3 regions of the Phytohabitans kaempferiae genome follow, and region 2 is predicted to be linked to each of the others. Evidence: riboswitches for the same ligand, from Rfam matches in the RefSeq annotation. Region 2 holds a riboswitch; each other region holds the start of a gene.
The links. Region 2 has a riboswitch for cyclic di-AMP ahead of ACFFIA_RS34955 (C40 family peptidase). Riboswitches for the same ligand answer to the same signal wherever they lie in the genome.

Region 1 (5,906 bases), on a different contig from region 2:
GCGTTTCGCGGCCATGTCGGGCAGCCCGGACACCTTGGCGCCGACGGGCAGGCCGCTGGTGTGCGTGAGCAGCATCCGGACGGTGACGGTGTCCTTCTGCGCGCCGGTGAAGTCGGGCAGGTAGCTCGCCACCGGCGCGGACAGGTCGACCTTGCCCTTGTCGACCTGACGCAGCAGGAGGATCGCGGTGTAGACCTTGGTCAGCGAGGCCAGGTCGAAGACCGAGTCGGGACGCATGGCCACGCGCTTGGCCGGCGGCAGTTCGACCGGTCCGGCAGAGTACCGGAGTGCGTGGCCGACCGCGACGTGCGCCACCACCTCGCCGTCGACCATGACCAGGGCGACCGCACCGGCGTAGGTGGGGTGTTTCGGGTTTTCCTTGGTCGGCCTGAGGAAGCGTTCGAGCGCGAGCTGGAGCGCGGTGGACTTCCCCGCCGACGCTGACGCGGAGGGCGAGGCGGAGGCGGAGGCGGACGGCGACGAGGCGGCCGGGGATCCGGATGGCGACCCCGAACCAGCCAGCGGCGCGTCGGCCACTCCCGGCGCGGCCCACTGCGGCTCGGACTGGGGACCGCAACCGGCGAGGCCCGCGGTGGCGGCAGCCAGACCAGCTCCGAGTACGGCACGTCGTGTCACAGGCACGCCGAGGATCGTGACACGCGCGCTGACCTCGGCAAAACCAGCCGAACGCCCACTCCACCGGACCGGCTCCCACCGGGCCAGCACTGGAGCCCGGAGAAGTCGCAGTGCAGACTGGGGCGATGGCCCAAAGCTCCCGGGTCCAGCTGGCAGTGGTGCTGGCGGTCGCCGTCCTCGTCACCATCGGTATCGCACGTTGGCAGACCCGCCCCTCCGCGGCGCCCGAGCCAGCGGCGGTGACCAGCACTTGTGCCGGCCAGCCACTCACCGCCGCCCGCCAGCTCCGGGGCATGTGGCTCACCACGGTCAGTAACGTCGACTGGCCCAGCCGCCCCGGCCTGAGCGAGGAGAAGGTCAAGGCGGAGTACCGGGAGTGGCTCGACCTGGCCCAGCGGCGCGGGCACAACGCGGTCTTCGTGCACGTACGGCCGGCGGGCGACGCGTTCTGGCAGTCCGACTACGCGCCCTGGTCGTACTACATGACCGGACGGCGGGACGGGCAGGGGCCGGGGTGGGACCCGATGGCCTTCATGATCGACGAGGCACACGCCCGCAACCTGGAGTTTCACGCCTGGTTCAACCCGTACAAGGCGAGCCAGTCCGGCGTCTTCGCCGAGCTGCCGCCCAACCATCCGCTGCGCGCCCATCCCGACTGGGCGGTCACCTACCCGGCGAAGGGCAAGGGCAGCCGCCTCTACTACAACCCGGGCATCCCGGAGGCGCGCAAGTTCGTGGAAGACTCGATCCTCGACGCGGTCAACCGGTACGACATCGACGGCGTGCACTTCGACGACTTCTTCTACCCGTACCCCCAGGGGAGCGAAGACTTCGCCGACGAGGCCACGTTCAGGGCGCAGGGCCGGGGCATCGCCAACAAGGCCGACTGGCGGCGAGACAACGTCAACCTGCTGGTCCGCGAGACCAACGAGCGGATCAAGGCGGCCAAGCCGTGGGTGAAGTTCGGCATCAGCCCGTTCGGCATCTGGCGCAACGCGTCGACCGACCCGCTCGGCTCCCCCACGCGCGGGTTGCAGAGCTACGACGCGATCTACGCGGACACTCGCCGGTGGGTACAGGAGCGGTGGGTCGACTACATCGTGCCGCAGTTGTACTGGCACATCGGCTTCGCGATCGCCGACTACGCCAAGCTGCTGCCGTGGTGGTCGGAGCTGGTCGCCAACAGTCCGGTGCAGCTTTACGTAGGCCAGGCCGACTATCGCATCGGGCAGAAGGGCGCGTGGGCCAATCCCGCGGAACTCGACCGGCAGTTGGCGCTCAACCGCAAGTACCGGGTCACCGGCAGCGTGCACTTCAGCGCCCGCCAGGTGAAGGCCGACCGGCTCGGCGCGGTATCACGGTACGCGGAGGCCCACTACCGCGAGCCCGCCCTGGTGCCGGCAATGTCACACCTGCCCGGCGAGCGCCCGCCCGCGCCGGAGGTCGAGGCGGACCGCGTCGACGAGGGCGTGCGGCTGCGCTGGGAGGGCGACGCGACGAGCTACGCGGTGTACCGGCTGGACGGCGACACGGCCCGCCTGGTCGCCACGACACGCGGCGCGACCTGGGTCGACACCACGAAGGGCGAGGGCGCGCAAACCTACTGCGTGACGGCCCTTGATCGACTGTGGAACGAGGGAAGCCCGAGCGAACCACGCGTCGTGAGTTAGACACGCATCGCTATCAATTACTGAACGTCGTTGTCCGATAACGCTTTCGATGGTTTTTCCCTGGTCAGAGCGTTGCCGGAGTCCACTGTCGATCCGGTAAGCTGTCCGGCGGTTTGTCGCGCGGCGACGCCCCCACGGCGTCGGGCGACAGCCACCGCCTAATCGCCCGCCCGGGCGAGTCGGGGAACCAGGTTTTCTGGGGTGAATCCGCAACCGCGGTAGGGGTCCTTCCGTCCCGAACCCGTCAGCTAACCCGGCCGGCGGTCCGATGGGAGGATTGCGTATGACGGCACCTGTACGTCGCCGGCGCTGGTCGCTGGCCGTAGCCTTGGCCGCCGCGGCGGCCGTGTTGTTGTCCGGGGTGGCCTTCGTGCCCAGTGGAGCGGCGGCAGCGCCAAAGCCCACGCCCGGCGATGAGGGGGGTACGCCGCTGCTGCGGGACGTACTGGAATCAAGCAGCCGGGGCTACGTCGAGGCGCAGAACGCGGTCACGAAGTCGCGCAACCGGCAGCTTCAGCTCACTCTCGAGCTGCGCAAGGCCGAAGAGAAGATCAAGTTGATGGAGCCCGAGATCGAGCTCGTGGCCATCACCTCCTACCGCAACGGTCGCATCGGGCCGATGAGCATGCTGCTCAACAGCGCCTCCCCGGACGACTTCCTGCGGCGGGCCGTCAACCTCGATCTGCTCGCCGCCCGCGACAACGCGAAGCTGGGCGAGCTCAACGCCGCCCTTGAGCAGGCGCGGCGGGCCAAGGCGGCGATCGACGCCGAGCTGAAGGAAGAGCAGAAGCAGCTCGCCATCATGGCCAAGCAGAAGTCCGAGGCGGAGAAGGCGCTGAAGCTTGTCGGTGGGAAGGCGACCGGCGGCTTCGTGAGCGCCACGTCGCCGGTGGCCAGGCCCGCGCCGCGCAACAGCAACGGCTCCTTCTCCTCGCAGAGCTGCTCGGCCGACGATCCCACCACCGGACGCTGTATCACGCCGCGCACGCTGCACATGCTCAAGGAGACGCAGCGGCTGGGCTTCAAGCGGTTCGTCAACTGCTTCCGGCCGGGCGGGCCGTACGAGCATCCGAAGGGTCGCGCCTGCGACTTCTCCTCCGAGCAAAACGGCTTTGGTGGCGACGCGACCGGCAACGACAAGCTCTACGGCAACAACCTCGCCGCGTTCCTCGTCCGCAACGCCGACGCCCTCGGCGTGATGTACGTGATCTGGTACCGGCAGTTCTGGTCGCCCGCCACCGGCTGGAAGTCGTACAGCGGCGCCAATGGTGACCCGTCCAGCGACCACACCAACCACGTACACATATCCATGCTCTGAGCGCCCGTACCTGTTGAAAAGGAAAGCCCCGCGCGGGTCGCGCGGGGCTTCGCCTTTCTAGCTACTCACTGGTCGGGCATCCGGCGGGCGGGAGCCCGGCCGAAGGGCTGGCGCGGCGGCGGGCCCACCGGTGCCAGCGCGGGGATCGCCAGGGTCAGCGGCGTGTCGCTCGTGACCGTGACATGCTCGCCGTGGTGCACGAGGTCGAGCTTGGCGCCCTCCCCGCCGTTGCGCAGGGAGTACGTCACCTCGCTTGGCTGCACGTCGACCCGGAGCCGGAGCCCACGCCACAGCATGGAGAACTCCATCCGGTTGATCCGGCTGGGCAGCCGCGGCGCGAACGACAGGCTGCCGCCGTGGTCGCGCATGCCGCCGAGCCCCGCCACCACGGCGAGCCAGGCGCCGGCGAGCGCGGCGATGTGCAAGCCCTCGCGGGTGTTGTTGTGGATGTCGTGCAGGTCCATCAGGGCGGCTTCGCCGAGGTAGTCGTGGGCCAGCTCGAGGTGGCCCACCTCCGCGGCGATGACCGCCTGCGTGCACGTCGAGAGCGACGAGTCACGCACCGTGCGCTGCTCGTAGTAGGCGAAGTTGCGCGCCTTCTGCTCCGGCGTGAACGCGTCGCCGCGCCAGTGCATCGCGAGCACCAGGTCGGCCTGCTTCAGGACCTGCTTGCGGTAGAGGTCGAAGTACGGGTAGTTGAGCAGCAGCGGGTAGCCGCTGGGCGGAGTGGCCGCGAAGTCCCACTCCTGGAGCCGGGTGAACTCCTCGCACTGCTGGTGGACCCCGAGCTCCTTGTCGTACGGGATGTGCATGGCGTCGGCCGCGTCGCGCCACGACGCCGACTCCTCCTCGTCGACCCCGAGCCGGCGGGCCTGCTCCGGATGGCGCAGGGCCGCGTCGGCGGCACCGACGAGGTTCTTCTGAGCCATCAGGTTGGTGTAGAGGTTGTCGTTGACCACCGCGGTGTACTCGTCGGGGCCGGTGACGCCGTCGATGTGGAAGATGCCGTGCCGGTCGTGGTGACCGAGCGAACGCCACAGCCGCGCGGTGTCGACCAGCAGCTCCAGCCCGACCTCGCGCTCGAAGTCGAGGTCACCGGTGGCCACCACGTAGCGCTGGACCGCGTCGGCGATGTCGGCGCCGATGTGGAACGCTGCCGTGCCGGCCGGCCAGTAGCCCGAGCACTCGTGCCCGCGCACGGTACGCCACGGGAACGCGGCGCCCTTGAGCCCGAGCGTCTGCGCCCGCTCCCGGGCAAGGTCGAGCGTCGCGTGCCGCCATCGCAGGCCGTGCGTGACCGCCTCCGGCTGTGTGTACGTGAGCACCGGCAGCACGAACGTCTCGGTGTCCCAGAAGACATGCCCGTCGTAGCCCGGACCGGTGAGGCCCTTGGCCGCGATCGGCCGCATCTCCGCACGGGCGCCGGCCTGGAGCACGTGGAAGAGCGCGAAGCGCACCGCCTGCTGCACCTCGGGGTCGCCCTCCAGCCGCACGTCGGCGGCGTCCCAGAAGGCGTCGAGGTACTTGCGCTGCTCCCGGAGCAGCCCATCCCAGCCGGAGAACTTCGCCGAGGCGACGGCCGCACCGACCTGGTCGCGCAGCGCCGGGAACGAGCGGCGGCTGGACCAGCCGTACGCGAGGATCTTGACGACCCGCAGCTTCTCGCCCGGCTTGAGCACGGTCGCGACCGTGGTGCGGGCGAAGTCGGGGTATGCCTCGGTGTTGACCGAGGTGCGCTCCGGCCCCTCGATCTCGTGCTCCATCGCGGCGGCCATGCGCAGGCCGCTCTTCTTGGTGCGGTGGATCAGCAGCCCGCCCGCCGCGGTCGCCAGGTGCTCCTCGGCCTTCAGCGGGGCCTTGAGCACGGCGGCGACCCGGGGGTCCTTGCGGGTCGGCGGCAGCTCCTCGTTGGCGACCAGCTCGGACTGCACGATCAGGCGCAGGGGGCGGTCGTCGGCCACCTCCACCTCGTAGCAGATCGCGGCGACCGCGCGCTGCGTGAAGGAGACCAGGCGGGTGCTGTGCACGCGCACCGCCCGCCCAGCCGGCGAGACCCACTCGACCGTGCGGTCGAGCGTGCCCGCTTGGAGGTCGAGGACGCGCTGGTGGGTGCGCACCTCGCCGTATCGGACATCGAAGGGCTCATCGTCGACCAGCAGCCGGATGAGCTTGCCGTTGGTGACGTTGACAACCGTCTGCCCGGACTCGGGGAAGCCGTAGCCGGCCTCCGCGTAGGGTAGGGGTCGCAGCTCGTAAAACGAGTTGAGATAGGTGCCCGGCAA
Region 2 (5,804 bases):
TTGAACTACACCCGCAAGCGGAGACCACTGTACCTGGTCGGTCAACGATGGCGCACGCACCTCAGCAAACCCACCCGCACCCTCGCGCATCACGCAAGCCATCCACTCTCACCTATTTTCAAGTCGGTCGATCGGATGTAGCGTGCCTCCTACGTTCGTACGAGCTGGGAGGAGCGGTGATGCGGGCATGGCGATCAGCCGGTGCCATCGTCGCGGCGCTGGCACTCGTCGGCGCGCCCGCGCCGTCGTCGCGCGCCACCACGGCGGATGAGTGCCTCGACCCAGGGCCGAACACGGCCCAGGCGCCCTCCGACGTCGACCCGGCACTCAGCCGACCCGACATCACCCCAGGACTCAGCCCGGCCCAGGCGCGGCCAGACGTCGACCACACGCTCAGCGCGGCCCGGGCGCGGCCGGGTCCGCAGGCCGCCGCGGGGCTGCACGATCCCAACCACCTCACCGCCGACCAGGTCCAGGAGCTGCAGCGCCTCACCGAGCAGGCGCTCGCGCGAAGAGGCTTGGCGGGCAGGCCGCGGACCATGGCGACGGTCACGATCCCGGTCATCGTGCACCTGATATCCGCGGACGCCACGCGTGAAGGGGGCAACATCCCCGACTCGATGGTCACGGCGCAGATCGACGTGCTGAACGCGGCCTACGGAGCGGTGACCGAGTTTGCCTTCGAGCTGGTGCGGATCGACCGGGTCGTCAACCCCGCCTGGTATCCGATCATCTACCAGTCGGCGGCCGAGCGGGAGATGAAGGCGGCGCTGCGGGTCGGCGGCATGGAGACGCTCAACATCTACGTCGCCGACCTCAGCGACAGCCTCCTCGGCTGGGCGACCTACCCCCAGCCGGCCCTGGATGCCAGCGACGGCGTCGTCATCCTCGGCGAGTCGCTGCCGGGCGGGACGTCACTCCCTTACAACGAGGGCGACACCGCTGTGCACGAGGTGGGGCACTGGCTCAACCTCTTCCACACCTTCCAGAACGGCTGCACAGAAGACGGCGACCTCGTCGACGACACGCCCGCCGAGGCATCCCAGGCACGCGGCTGCCCCGAAGGGCGGGACACGTGCACGGAGGACCCCGGCGAGGACCCTATCCACAACTACATGGACTACAGCACGGACGCCTGCATGTACGAGTTCACACCCGACCAGGCGTCGCGCATGCTGAGTGGCTGGGACGCATTTCGTGCACCATAGTGCGCGCGGGCTCGGCTGAGGGCTCGGCCGACGCCGCGGACGGGTCGAGCCACACCTGCACAGCGGGCCGGGCGGGCGGCTCGACCGCGAAGGGCGTGGCGCCGTTGCAGCCGTGGCGGGCGACCATCGCGACGTCGACCGAAAACTCGAACAGCCGCCAGTCGACCTGTGGCGCCGCCCGGAGGTGGCCGGCCAGGCGGGCGACCTTGGCGCGGTCGGTGACCACGGTCGCGCGGCCGGCGAGGTAGGCCTCGTCGTCGCTGTCTTCCGGCGGAAACGAGTGCAGCGCGTATCGCCCGTCGCGCTCGAGGTCACGCCGCTTGGGCGAGTCGACGACGAAGCAGTAGAGCCCGTCGTCTGTGATCACCGGCGAAACCGGATGCACCCGCGGGCCCCCGTCGGCGCGCACGGTCGCCAGGTAGCCCAGACCAGGGCCGTACTGCTGCATGAGGGCGCGGACAGCCTCCGCCAGGCGGGGCTCGTCGGCGCGGAAGTCGGACCAGGATGCCATGGCAGCATTCTATCGAACATACGTTCGACCGTGGTGGGAATCCCCTATGGTGTGTTGATGCTGCTCTCCGACCGTGACCTCGTCATCGAGATCAAGGCGGGCAACCTGGCGCTCGACCCGTTCGAGCCGGCGCTGGTCCAGCCGTCGAGCATCGACGTGCGGCTCGACCGGCTCTTCCGCGTGTTCAACAACCACCTGTACACGCACATCGACCCGTCAGTGCAGCAGGACGAGCTCACCTCGCAGGTCGAGGTGCCGAGCGGCGAGCCGTTCGTGCTGCATCCCGGCGAGTTCGTGCTGGCCTCGACGCTGGAGGTCATCTCCCTCGGCGAGCAACTCGCCGGCCGGCTGGAGGGGAAGTCGAGCCTGGGGCGGCTGGGGTTGCTCACGCACTCGACCGCGGGCTTCATCGACCCCGGCTTCAGCGGCCACGTGACGCTCGAGCTGTCCAACGTGGCCAACCTGCCGATCACGCTCTGGCCGGGCATGAAGATCGGCCAGCTCTGCATCTTCCGGCTCTCGTCGCCGGCCGAGCATCCATACGGCTCGACCGTCTACGGCTCGCGCTACCAGGGCCAGCGCGGCCCGACCCCGAGCCGCGCGTGGAAGAACTGGCGCACCTGGCCGACCTCGCGATAACGACAGCGCCTGAGCCCACCAGCGGCAGGAAACGCCCTCCCACCCCGGATGGATGGGAGGGCATCTCCTTTTACTGGCCGGTGCGGGTCGCGTGACGGGGGAAACACGCGACAGGCGCGGCCACGGGGGGCGGGTAACGCTTATCCGGGTCGTCCATAGCTGTGGATCGGCGCGGCGTTGATCGTGCGCATCTTGATCGGCACGCCCGGCTTGGACGCGTCGACGATGTAGCCACCGCCGACATAGATGCCGACATGATGCAGGTCGCTGTAGTAGAAGACGAGATCGCCGACCTTGAGGTTGCTCCGGCTCACCGACGGCACCGAGTTGCGCTGGCGGGCCGCGTTGTGGGGCAGGCCGACGCCCGCCGCGCTCCAGGCCTTCATCGTGAGGCCGGAGCAGTCGTACGAGTTGGGGCCCTCGGAGCCGAACACGTACGACTTGCCGATCTGGGCGCAGGCGAACTTGGCCGCCTTGGTGCCGGCGCTGCCGTCGTACGAGACCGGGCAGGCGGCCGGGCGCAGTGCACCGACGCCACCGCCCGCGCCGTACGCGTCGAGGCGCATCTTCTCGAGCTTGGTGATCTCGGTGTCGATCTGCTTCTTCTTCGCCGCCAGCTGTGCCTCTTCCTCGGTCAGCTGCCCGACGAGCACATCCAGCGGCTCCTTCTGCGCGGCGTAGCGCTCGCGAAGCTCGACCACCTGCTGGATGTCCGCCTGCGAGCGGCGGGCGAAGACGTCGAGTATCTCCAGCTGGTTGGCGAACGTCGTGGGCGACCCAGTGGTGAGGATCGCGTTGAGCGCGGAGAAGTTGCCGCCCTTGTACTGCTCGGCCGCGTACTCCCCGACCTTCGCCATCGCGAGGTCGATCTGCAGTTGGAGGGGGGCGATCTTCTTGGCGAGCGCCTGCGCCTTCTCCCGCTTCACCGCGAGGTCCTGCCGCGTCGCGTTGTGCTTCTCGGCGATCGGCTCGAGCTTGACCCACGCCTCGTCGATCTGCTTTTCGATCTCGGCAGGTGTCGGCTGGGCGCGTGCCACAGTGCCGGTGGAAAGCACGGTCGCGATGGCGACGAGAGCGGTGATTACGGTGCGACGCGCGGCATAGCGTGCCACCGGAGCCGTTACTCCTTCTCCCTGGGCCGCCTACCGGGTTAGCTGACGGGTTCGGGCGGGAGAGCGCGCCCTACCGCTTATCGCGGATTCACCCCGAGGTGCTTGGGTCCCCGGCTCGTTTCACTCCGACTCGGCGGGCTGAGCCGTGGTCTCCCACGCTGGGAGGCCGACCTCCGGCTCAACGATCCCCAAGGGTAGGAGCGGCGCATTCGCCCGCGCAAGCGCTGTGGACAACCCTTTCGTTGCGTATACCAACCGGTAGCGCCGCGTGTATCGAAACGGTCCCGGTCAATGGCCGGGAACACATCGCAGAGGTTGGCCCTCCACCGATTCGAACGGTTCGGAGTTCACAGTGGACACACTTAGTGGCACTCCGATCGCTCCCCGTCGCACGATCGACAACTCACGGGCCCACCGGCGCGTCATGTGCATTCTGTGCAAGAGTGCTCGATTGTGGAGATTCGCGGCTAGACGGACATCTCCTCGCGGGAGGATGAAGCTTTTTTGCAAGCACGCCACATCTCGCGCAATCTATTGACGCCTATCGGCGGGCGGGCCAGGGTGAGCCCATCCCCCGAACGGAGGTCCTGATGCACAACCTGACAGCGCGCATCGCCCTCACTACCGTGGTGGTCGGGGCGGCGACCCTCGTGCCGGCCACCTCTGTCCCCGCGTCCAGCCCTGCCGGCGGCGACACCAGGCAGCGGGAGTACGCGGCCGCCGCCACCGAGTACGGCGTGCCGGAAAGCGTCCTGCTCGGCGTCTCCTACCTGGAGTCGCGCTGGGACGCCAACGCCGGCACGCCGAGCACCAGCGGCGGCTACGGCCCGATGCACCTCACCGACGCCGAACACGTCGTGTCACTGCCCGGCGGCAACCACCACGACCACGACGGGGAGGACCCGCGCGGCGACGACAGCCGCCCGGCCCGCGAGGTCGACTCCGGTCGCATGCCGGCACCGGCTCCGGAGGCGCTGCGGACGCTCGACCGCGCCGCGGCGATCACCGGCGCCTCCGCGGAAGCCCTGCGCACCGCCCCCGAGGCGAACATCGCCGGCGGGGCGGCACTCCTCGCTTCGTACCAGGAAAGCATTGGTGGACCGGTGGGGAGCGCGAGCGACCCCGCGGCCTGGTATGGCGCGGTGGCCAGGTACAGCGGCGCGGACAGCGCCGACGCCGCGGCGGCCTTCGCCGACGAGGTCTTCGCGACGATCCAGGCCGGCGCGAGCCGGGTGACCGACGACGGGCACCGCGTGACGCTGGCCGCGCGCGACGTGCGCCCCGCCCGCAGTTGGCTGGCCAAGCTGGGCCTGCGCGAGCTGGCCCGCCCCGACGGCCTAGAGTGCCCCACCGACATCTCGTGCGAGTGGATCCCCGCGCCCTACCAGGACTTGGGCGGCAGCGATTACGGCAACCACGACAAGGGCAACCGGCCGCAGCAGCAGAAGATCGAGTACATCGTCATCCACGACACCGAGGGCTACTTCCAGCCGTCGGTCAACCTCGTGCTCGACCCCACGTACGTGAGCTGGCACTACACGCTCCGCTCGGTCGACGGCCACATCGCCCAGCACGTCAAGGCCAAGGACGTCGGCTGGCACGCCGGCAACTGGTACGTCAACGCGAAGGCGATCGGCCTCGAGCACGAGGGCTTCGCGGCGCAGGGCACGTGGTACACGGAGGCGATGTACCGCACGTCGGCCAAGCTGGTGCGGCACCTCGCGCTGCGGCTGGGCATCCCGCTCGACCGCAACCACATCATCGGCCACGACAACGTGCCCGGCACCGTCCCCTCGACCGTGCGGGGGATGCACTGGGACCCGGGCCCGTACTGGGACTGGGCGCACTACTTCGACCTGCTCAAGGCCCCCTTCCGCACGACGGGATGGCCGGGGAGCGGGCTGGTGACGATCGACCCGGACTTCGCGACCAACAAGCCGGCCTTCGTGGGGTGCGGTGGCGACCCGATCGCGCCCTGCCCGCCGCGCGGCTCGTCGGCGGTCGTCCTGCACACCGCGCCGGACGCCACCGCGCCGCTGGTCAGGGACATCGGGCTCCGCCCCGGCGGCGAGAACGCCACGATGCACGTCTCCGACCACGGGGCGCGGGCCTCGGCCGGGCAGACGTACGCGGTGGCCGACCGCCAGGGCGACTGGACGGCGATCTGGTACCTCGGGCAGAAGGCGTGGTTTCACAACCCCCGCTCGGCCCCCACGGCCAAGTGGGCCACCGGCCTCGTGGTGACGCCCAAGGCGGGGAGGGCGACGATCCCGGTGTACGGGCGTGCCTACCCCGAGGAGGCAGCCTACCCGGAGGGCGTGCCCTACCAGGCGA
Region 3 (5,906 bases), on a different contig from region 2:
TCTGCACCGGCTTGCCCTGCACGAGACCCTGCTTGCGGGCCGCCGCGATCAGGCTGCCCGGGTCTTCGGAGCGGGCGATCTGCTGCTTGAGCTGCTGCTCCCGCACGTCCAGCGCGGACTGCCGCTGGCGCAGCTCGGTCAGCCGGAAGGCGTTCTCGTTGATCTTGGTGTTGACCACGAGGATGCCCAGCACACCGCCGACCACCACGACCAGGATCAGCGCGATGAACGGCGCCCGCGGCACGGTCACCGGCAGCGGCGGCGCGACCCGCAGCCACGGCACCCCCACCTTGCGCTCGCGCGTGGAGCCCCCCGGCTCCGCCTTGAGCGCCTCCCCCTTGACGGGCTCCGCCTTCAGCGCGGTGTTGCCGACCGTCCGATGCTCCTGCCGCTCCTCACGCGCCGTGGTCCGGCCCCCCGACCGCGGCGTGTATCGCTTGCTGGCGTTCATGTCCCCTCCCCCTCTTCGATCCGGGCCGCGGCCCGCAGCCGCACCGATGCGGCGCGCGGGTTTTCCGCGACCTCCTGCTCGCTCGGGAGCTCGGCGCCGCGGCTGAGCAGCCGCAGCGTCGGCCCGGTGCCGGGCAGTTCGACCGGCAGGTCGACCGGCCCGGTGCTCCGTGCCCGTGCGGCGAGCGCCCGCTTGGTGATCCGGTCCTCCAGCGAGTGGTAGGAGAGGATCACCATGCGGCCGCCCGGCGCGAGAGCGTCGAGCGCGGCCGGCAGCGCCGATTCCAGCGCGGCCAGCTCGCCATTTACCTCGATACGCAGTGCCTGAAACGTCCTCTTAGCCGGGTTTCCGCCAGTTCGTCTGGCTGGCGCGGGTATCGCGTCCCGCACCAGCGTGGCCAGCCGTGCCGACGAGGTGATGGGCTCCTTCGCCCGCTCCCGCACGATCGACGCGGCGATCCGCGCGGCGAACTTCTCCTCGCCGTACACCCTCAGCACCCGGGCCAGTTCGGGCGCCTCGTACGTGTTGACGACCTCTTCGGCCGTGCGGCCGCGGGTCTGGTCCATGCGCATGTCCAGCGGCGCGTCCCGCGCGTAGGCGAACCCGCGGTCGGGCGCGTCGAGCTGCAGAGAGGAGACGCCGAGGTCGAAGAGCACCCCGTCGACCAGCGGGTGACCCAGCCGGTCGAGCACCTCGGGCAGCTCGTCGTAGACCGCGTGCACCAGGTGGACCCGGTCGGCGAACGGCTCCAGCCGGGCGCGGGCGTGCGCCAGGGCCTCCCGGTCCCGGTCGAGTCCGATCAGGACGGTCCGGGGGTGCGCCTGGAGGACTGCCTCGGCGTGGCCGCCGAGACCGAGCGTGGCGTCGACGTGCACGGTGGTGCGGTCACCCTGGTCGAGGGCGGGCGCGAGCAGCGCGAGGCACCGCTCCAGCAGCACCGGTACGTGCGTACCGCGCAGCTCCCCCATCTCGACCCCCAGTGACCCGCCCGTGTGCACCTGCGCCCGGAGCCTGAAGAACCGTGCGCCGTACTGCCAGATCCCCATCCGCCCTTCCGTGAGCCTCCTTCGCGGGGAGGCCGGGACGCGCCTGGCATCGGGGAAGAGATGTCAGGAGCAGGAGCGGCTGGAGATCTCGCAGTACGGCGTCCGCCAGCCCTTACAGTCCTCCGGGCAGCACCCCCTCCTCGATGCCGGCGAAGTCGTCTTCGCTCTCCGCGAGGTAGGTGTCCCACGCTTGCTTGTCCCAGATCTCAACCCTGGTGCTCGCCCCGATCACGACGAGTTCACGGCTCAGCCCGGCGTACTCCCGCAGGTGGCCCGGGATCGTCACCCGGCCCTGCTTGTCGGGCACCTCGTCGTGGGCACTCGCGAAGAACACCCGGCTGTAGGCCCGAGCCGCCTTGTGCGTCATCGGCGTCTCGCGCAACTGGCTCGCGATCCGCTGGAACTCCGGCGTCGGGAAGACGTAGAGGCAGCGCTCCTGCCCTTTGGTGATCACGACACCTCCCGCCAGCTCGTCCCGAAACTTCGCCGGAAGGATCAACCGGCCCTTTTCGTCCAGGCGGGGGGTATGGGTGCCGAGAAACATCGGCCCACCCCCTCGCCTTTCGCGGCTTTCGCGGAGCCGCTATCCCCCGGGGCCGGCGGGTCCCTCCGGTGAGTAACCCTGCCACTGCGCCCCACTGTACTCCACTTCCCTCCACTCGCAACCGGAATCGCAGCGTTACTGGGGTGACCCCCTTGACAAAACCGCACGTCAAATGCGGTGGAGCGCGGTGGAGGGTCTGGATGGCGACAAGCTGGTGCCACCTACCGGGCCAAAAAACGATCCAGGGCAAACCCGGACGGGCTTGCCCTGGATCGTTGGGGGGACGGGGGTTGCTATGGGGGGTGGGGAGGAAAGTGGAGGGCAGAGGCGCGGGGTCAGGCCAGCCGGCGCACCACGTAGTTGGAGGACCAGATCTTGTGCTTGCCGACCCGCACGCCCGGGCGCGGCGAGTCGTACATGTAGCCGCCGCCGGCGTAGATGCCCACGTGCGTGCCGTACGAGCCGGAGCGGATCACGATCAGGTCGCCGGGGAGCACCTTGTTCTTGGCCACGCCGGTGCCGACACGCTGCTGGTCGTTCGCCTTGTGCGGGAGCACCTTGCCGGTGGCGACCCGGTACACGTACTTGGTGTAGCCGGAGCAGTCGAAGGCGGACGGCCCGGCGGCGCCGAAGCGGTAGGGCTTGCCCACGTGCTTCTGCGCCTCGGCGAGCACCTTCGCCCGGCTGGGGACGATGTCGACCCGGATCTCCCCGGTGGTCAGACCCTTGTACGGCCCGCGCCCGCTGTACACGGCCCGGTACATCCGCGCCTCGAACGGGCGGATGGAGAGGATGGACTTGCCGGTGGAGTACACGGGGCGGGTCCCGGTGCTGACCCACTTCCCCTTCCATACCTGAAACTGGACGGAGCCGCCCCACACGCCCTTGCCGGTGCTCGGGTCGGTGATCGTGGCGGTGATCATGAGCGTCGAGCCCCACGGCAGGCGCGTGGTGCTTGGCTGGAGCGCCACCTTCGGCGTGACCGACGCGGCGGCCGGCGCGGTGGCGGTGCTGGTGGTCGGCGCGGGCGTGGCTTCGGCGTGTGCCGGGCCGGCCATGAGCTGGCCGGCGCACACGCAGATCCCGACGGCGAGCGCGAGCCGGCCGGCTCGGCGTTTCGCGGGCAGCCTGTGCCGACCCGAACGGAGTTCGTGCACGGTCGATGTCCCTCCGGCACGCCTGCGAGGTGAGCTGTCGGGTTCGGGCGGGAAGGATTGCCCGGCCGCCGTGGCGGCTTCACCCCAAGGCCTCACCCGGCCGGGTATCCCCGGCGGGGTCGGGACCACGATCCTGGGTCCCCCGTCCCTGCCCGCAGTGCCGTTGCGTTCCTCCAGGGGTACGCACCGGACGGGTGGGCAGGGCTCGGCGTGTCCCGGCGGTGCGGCCGGGCGATGACCCGGCTCAAACTTTGTAGCGGATGCCCTGATCGACGCAGGGTTACCGCGATCTTGCGGAGCGAATTTGGCACGCCGACGAATGAGTGGTCGTTAAGGGCAGCGTCCCAATTGTCGCGACGCTGCGTCGTACCAGGAATCACGCTGCGTGGATCGGTCACCGTGAGTATCCCCACACACATCGCGCCGTACCGACGCCGCCGCGACGCCCCTCGCCGGCCGAGGCGCTAGCAGGGCGATTTCGGCGGTCCCCTGCTTCGCTCGGTCAGTGGAGATCCAGTCGGCGTTGGTAACCTCGCCTCCGTGACGGACGGCAAGATGCCCCTCCGGGCCAAGGTCGCCAGCTCGGTCTCCCGCACTGCGGCCGCCCTGTCACGGGCGGCTGGGCGCGGCGACGGCTCGGTCATCGGCGGCTGGATCGGCCTGAAGATCGACCCCGACCTCCTCGCCCACCTGGCCGCGGGGCGCGCGATCGCGCTGATCTCTGGCACCAACGGCAAGACCACCACGACCCGCCTCGCCGCCGCGGCGGTGGGCGTGCTCGGTCCGGTCGCCACCAACGGCTTCGGTGCCAACATGCCGACCGGCCACACCTCGGCGCTCGCCAAGGCCGGCCAGACGCCGTACGCGGTGCTCGAGGTCGACGAGCACTACCTGCCGAAGGTGCTGGTCGCCACCGAGCCGCGCGTGGTGGCGCTCCTCAACCTCTCGCGCGACCAGCTCGACCGGGCCAAAGAGGTCGCGATGATGGCCCAGATGTGGCGCACCACGCTCGCCGAGCACCCCGGTGTGTACGTGGTCGCCAACGCCGACGACCCGATGGTGGTCTGGGCCGCCTCCGGTTCGCCGGCCGTCACCTGGTTTAGCGCGGGCCAGCGGTGGCATGACGACTCGTGGGTTTGTCCCGAGTGCGGCTCGCCGATCGAGCGCCAGGCCGACCAGTGGTGGTGCACCGGCTGCTCGCTGCGCCGTCCCGTACCTCAGTGGGTGGTGGAGGACGACGGCGTGGTCGATCCGCGCGGCGCCTGGCACAAGATCTCGCTCCAGCTCCCCGGCCGGGTCAACCTCGGCAACGCGGCCACCGCGCTGGCGGTCGCCGCCCAGTTCGGGGTGCGCCCGACCGACGCGGTCTCCCGCCTCTCCACGGTCGCCTCGGTCGCCGGCCGCTACGCCCAAGTGGCGCGCGACGGCCGCAACATCCGACTGCTGCTCGCGAAAAACCCGGCGAGCTGGCTGGAGGCGTTCGACATGGCTGACGAGGCGCCCACACTGCTCTCCATCAACGCCCGCGACCCCGACGGCCTCGACACGTCGTGGCTGTTCGACGTCGACTTCAGCCCGCTTCGCGGCCGCCAGGTGCTGATCACGGGCGACCGGGCGTACGACCTCGCCGTACGCCTGGAGGTGAACGACGTGCCCTTCCGGCACGTACGTACCTTCGGCGAGGCGGTGCAGTCGGTGCCGCCGGGCCGGCTCGAAGTGATCGCCAACTACACCGCGTTCCAAGACATCCGAGCGGAGCTCGACCGTGTCCTCTGACAGCACCATCAGCATCGTCTGGATATATCCGGACCTCCTCTCCACCTACGGCGACCGCGGCAACCTGCTCATCCTCGCCCGCCGGGCCGCGCTGCGCGGGCTGCCCGTGCAGACCATGGAGGTCCGCTCCGACCAGCCGATGCCCACCGCCGCCGACATCTACCTGATCGGCGGTGGCGAAGACGGCCCGCAGGCACTCGCGGCCCAGCGGCTGCTCGCCGACGGCGGCCTGCACCGGGCGGTGGCGCAGGGCTCGGTGGTGTTCGCGGTGTGCGCCGGATACCAGTTGCTCGGCGGCTCGTTCTTCGCCAAGGGCACGCAGTACGCCGGCCTCGACCTGCTCGACTTCCGCTCGGACCGGGGCCCCACGCGTGCGGTGGGCGAGTTGGGCGGCCCGATCGACCCGCGCCTCGGGCTCCCCCCGCTCACCGGCTTCGAAAACCACGGCGGCCGCACCCACCTCGGCCCCGGCGTCGCCCCGCTGGCCCGGGTCACCACCGGCGTGGGCAACGACGGCGCCACCGAGGGCGCGTGGCGGGGCAAGTTGCTCGGCACGTACTCTCACGGCCCCGCCCTCTCCCGCAACCCCGCCCTCGCCGACCTGCTGCTGCGGTGGGCCACCGGCTACGACTCGCTCCCCCCGCTCGACGACACGTGGTCCGACCGCCTCCGCGCGGAGCGCATGGCCGCGACGGCGGCCTCGTGACCGCGCGGGTGCGCCACCTGGCGGGCCGCGTGTGGGCGCTCGCCCCCCTGCTGCGGCAGCGCTCGGTGGCCCGGTTCACGCTGCTGCTGGCGATCCTGGCGCTCTGCGGCCTCAGCATGCTCCTGCTCCCCCAGCCCGACCTCGCCGACGCGCCCCGCCTGGTCGACCGGCTGGGCCCGCTCGCACCGCCGGCCGCCGTGCTCCTCGGCGCGGTCATGATGGTCGT

Region 1: linked by a shared signal. The riboswitch ahead of ACFFIA_RS03285 (coiled-coil domain-containing protein) and the one ahead of ACFFIA_RS34955 (C40 family peptidase) in region 2 are both predicted to bind cyclic di-AMP.
Region 3: linked by a shared signal. The riboswitch ahead of ACFFIA_RS14275 (C40 family peptidase) and the one ahead of ACFFIA_RS34955 (C40 family peptidase) in region 2 are both predicted to bind cyclic di-AMP.

What each region holds. Positions count from the first base shown of each region.
Region 1 covers NZ_JBHLUH010000004.1:448,339-454,244, forward strand. Annotated here, with positions in the region: gene ACFFIA_RS03275 (serine hydrolase domain-containing protein) at 1-642, opposite strand, end outside; gene ACFFIA_RS03280 (glycoside hydrolase family 10-like protein) at 762-2,306, shown strand; cyclic di-AMP (ydaO/yuaA leader) riboswitch at 2,452-2,586, shown strand; gene ACFFIA_RS03285 (coiled-coil domain-containing protein) at 2,590-3,624, shown strand; gene ACFFIA_RS03290 (glycoside hydrolase family 65 protein) at 3,690-5,906, opposite strand, start outside.
Region 2 covers NZ_JBHLUH010000077.1:38,554-44,357, forward strand. Annotated here, with positions in the region: tRNA gene ACFFIA_RS34935 (tRNA-Gly) at 1-15, opposite strand, end outside; gene ACFFIA_RS34940 (zinc metalloprotease) at 180-1,208, shown strand; gene ACFFIA_RS34945 (pyridoxamine 5'-phosphate oxidase family protein) at 1,150-1,719, opposite strand; gene dcd (dCTP deaminase) at 1,777-2,358, shown strand; gene ACFFIA_RS34955 (C40 family peptidase) at 2,499-3,470, opposite strand; cyclic di-AMP (ydaO/yuaA leader) riboswitch at 3,483-3,616, opposite strand; gene ACFFIA_RS34960 (N-acetylmuramoyl-L-alanine amidase) at 4,061-5,804, shown strand, end outside.
Region 3 covers NZ_JBHLUH010000021.1:55,058-60,963, reverse strand. Annotated here, with positions in the region: gene ftsL (cell division protein FtsL) at 1-451, opposite strand, end outside; partial or broken gene rsmH (16S rRNA (cytosine(1402)-N(4))-methyltransferase RsmH) at 466-1,419, opposite strand; gene mraZ (division/cell wall cluster transcriptional repressor MraZ) at 1,610-2,041, opposite strand; gene ACFFIA_RS14275 (C40 family peptidase) at 2,377-3,198, opposite strand; cyclic di-AMP (ydaO/yuaA leader) riboswitch at 3,224-3,343, opposite strand; gene ACFFIA_RS14270 (MurT ligase domain-containing protein) at 3,754-4,974, shown strand; gene ACFFIA_RS14265 (type 1 glutamine amidotransferase) at 4,964-5,680, shown strand; gene ACFFIA_RS14260 (TVP38/TMEM64 family protein) at 5,689-5,906, shown strand, end outside.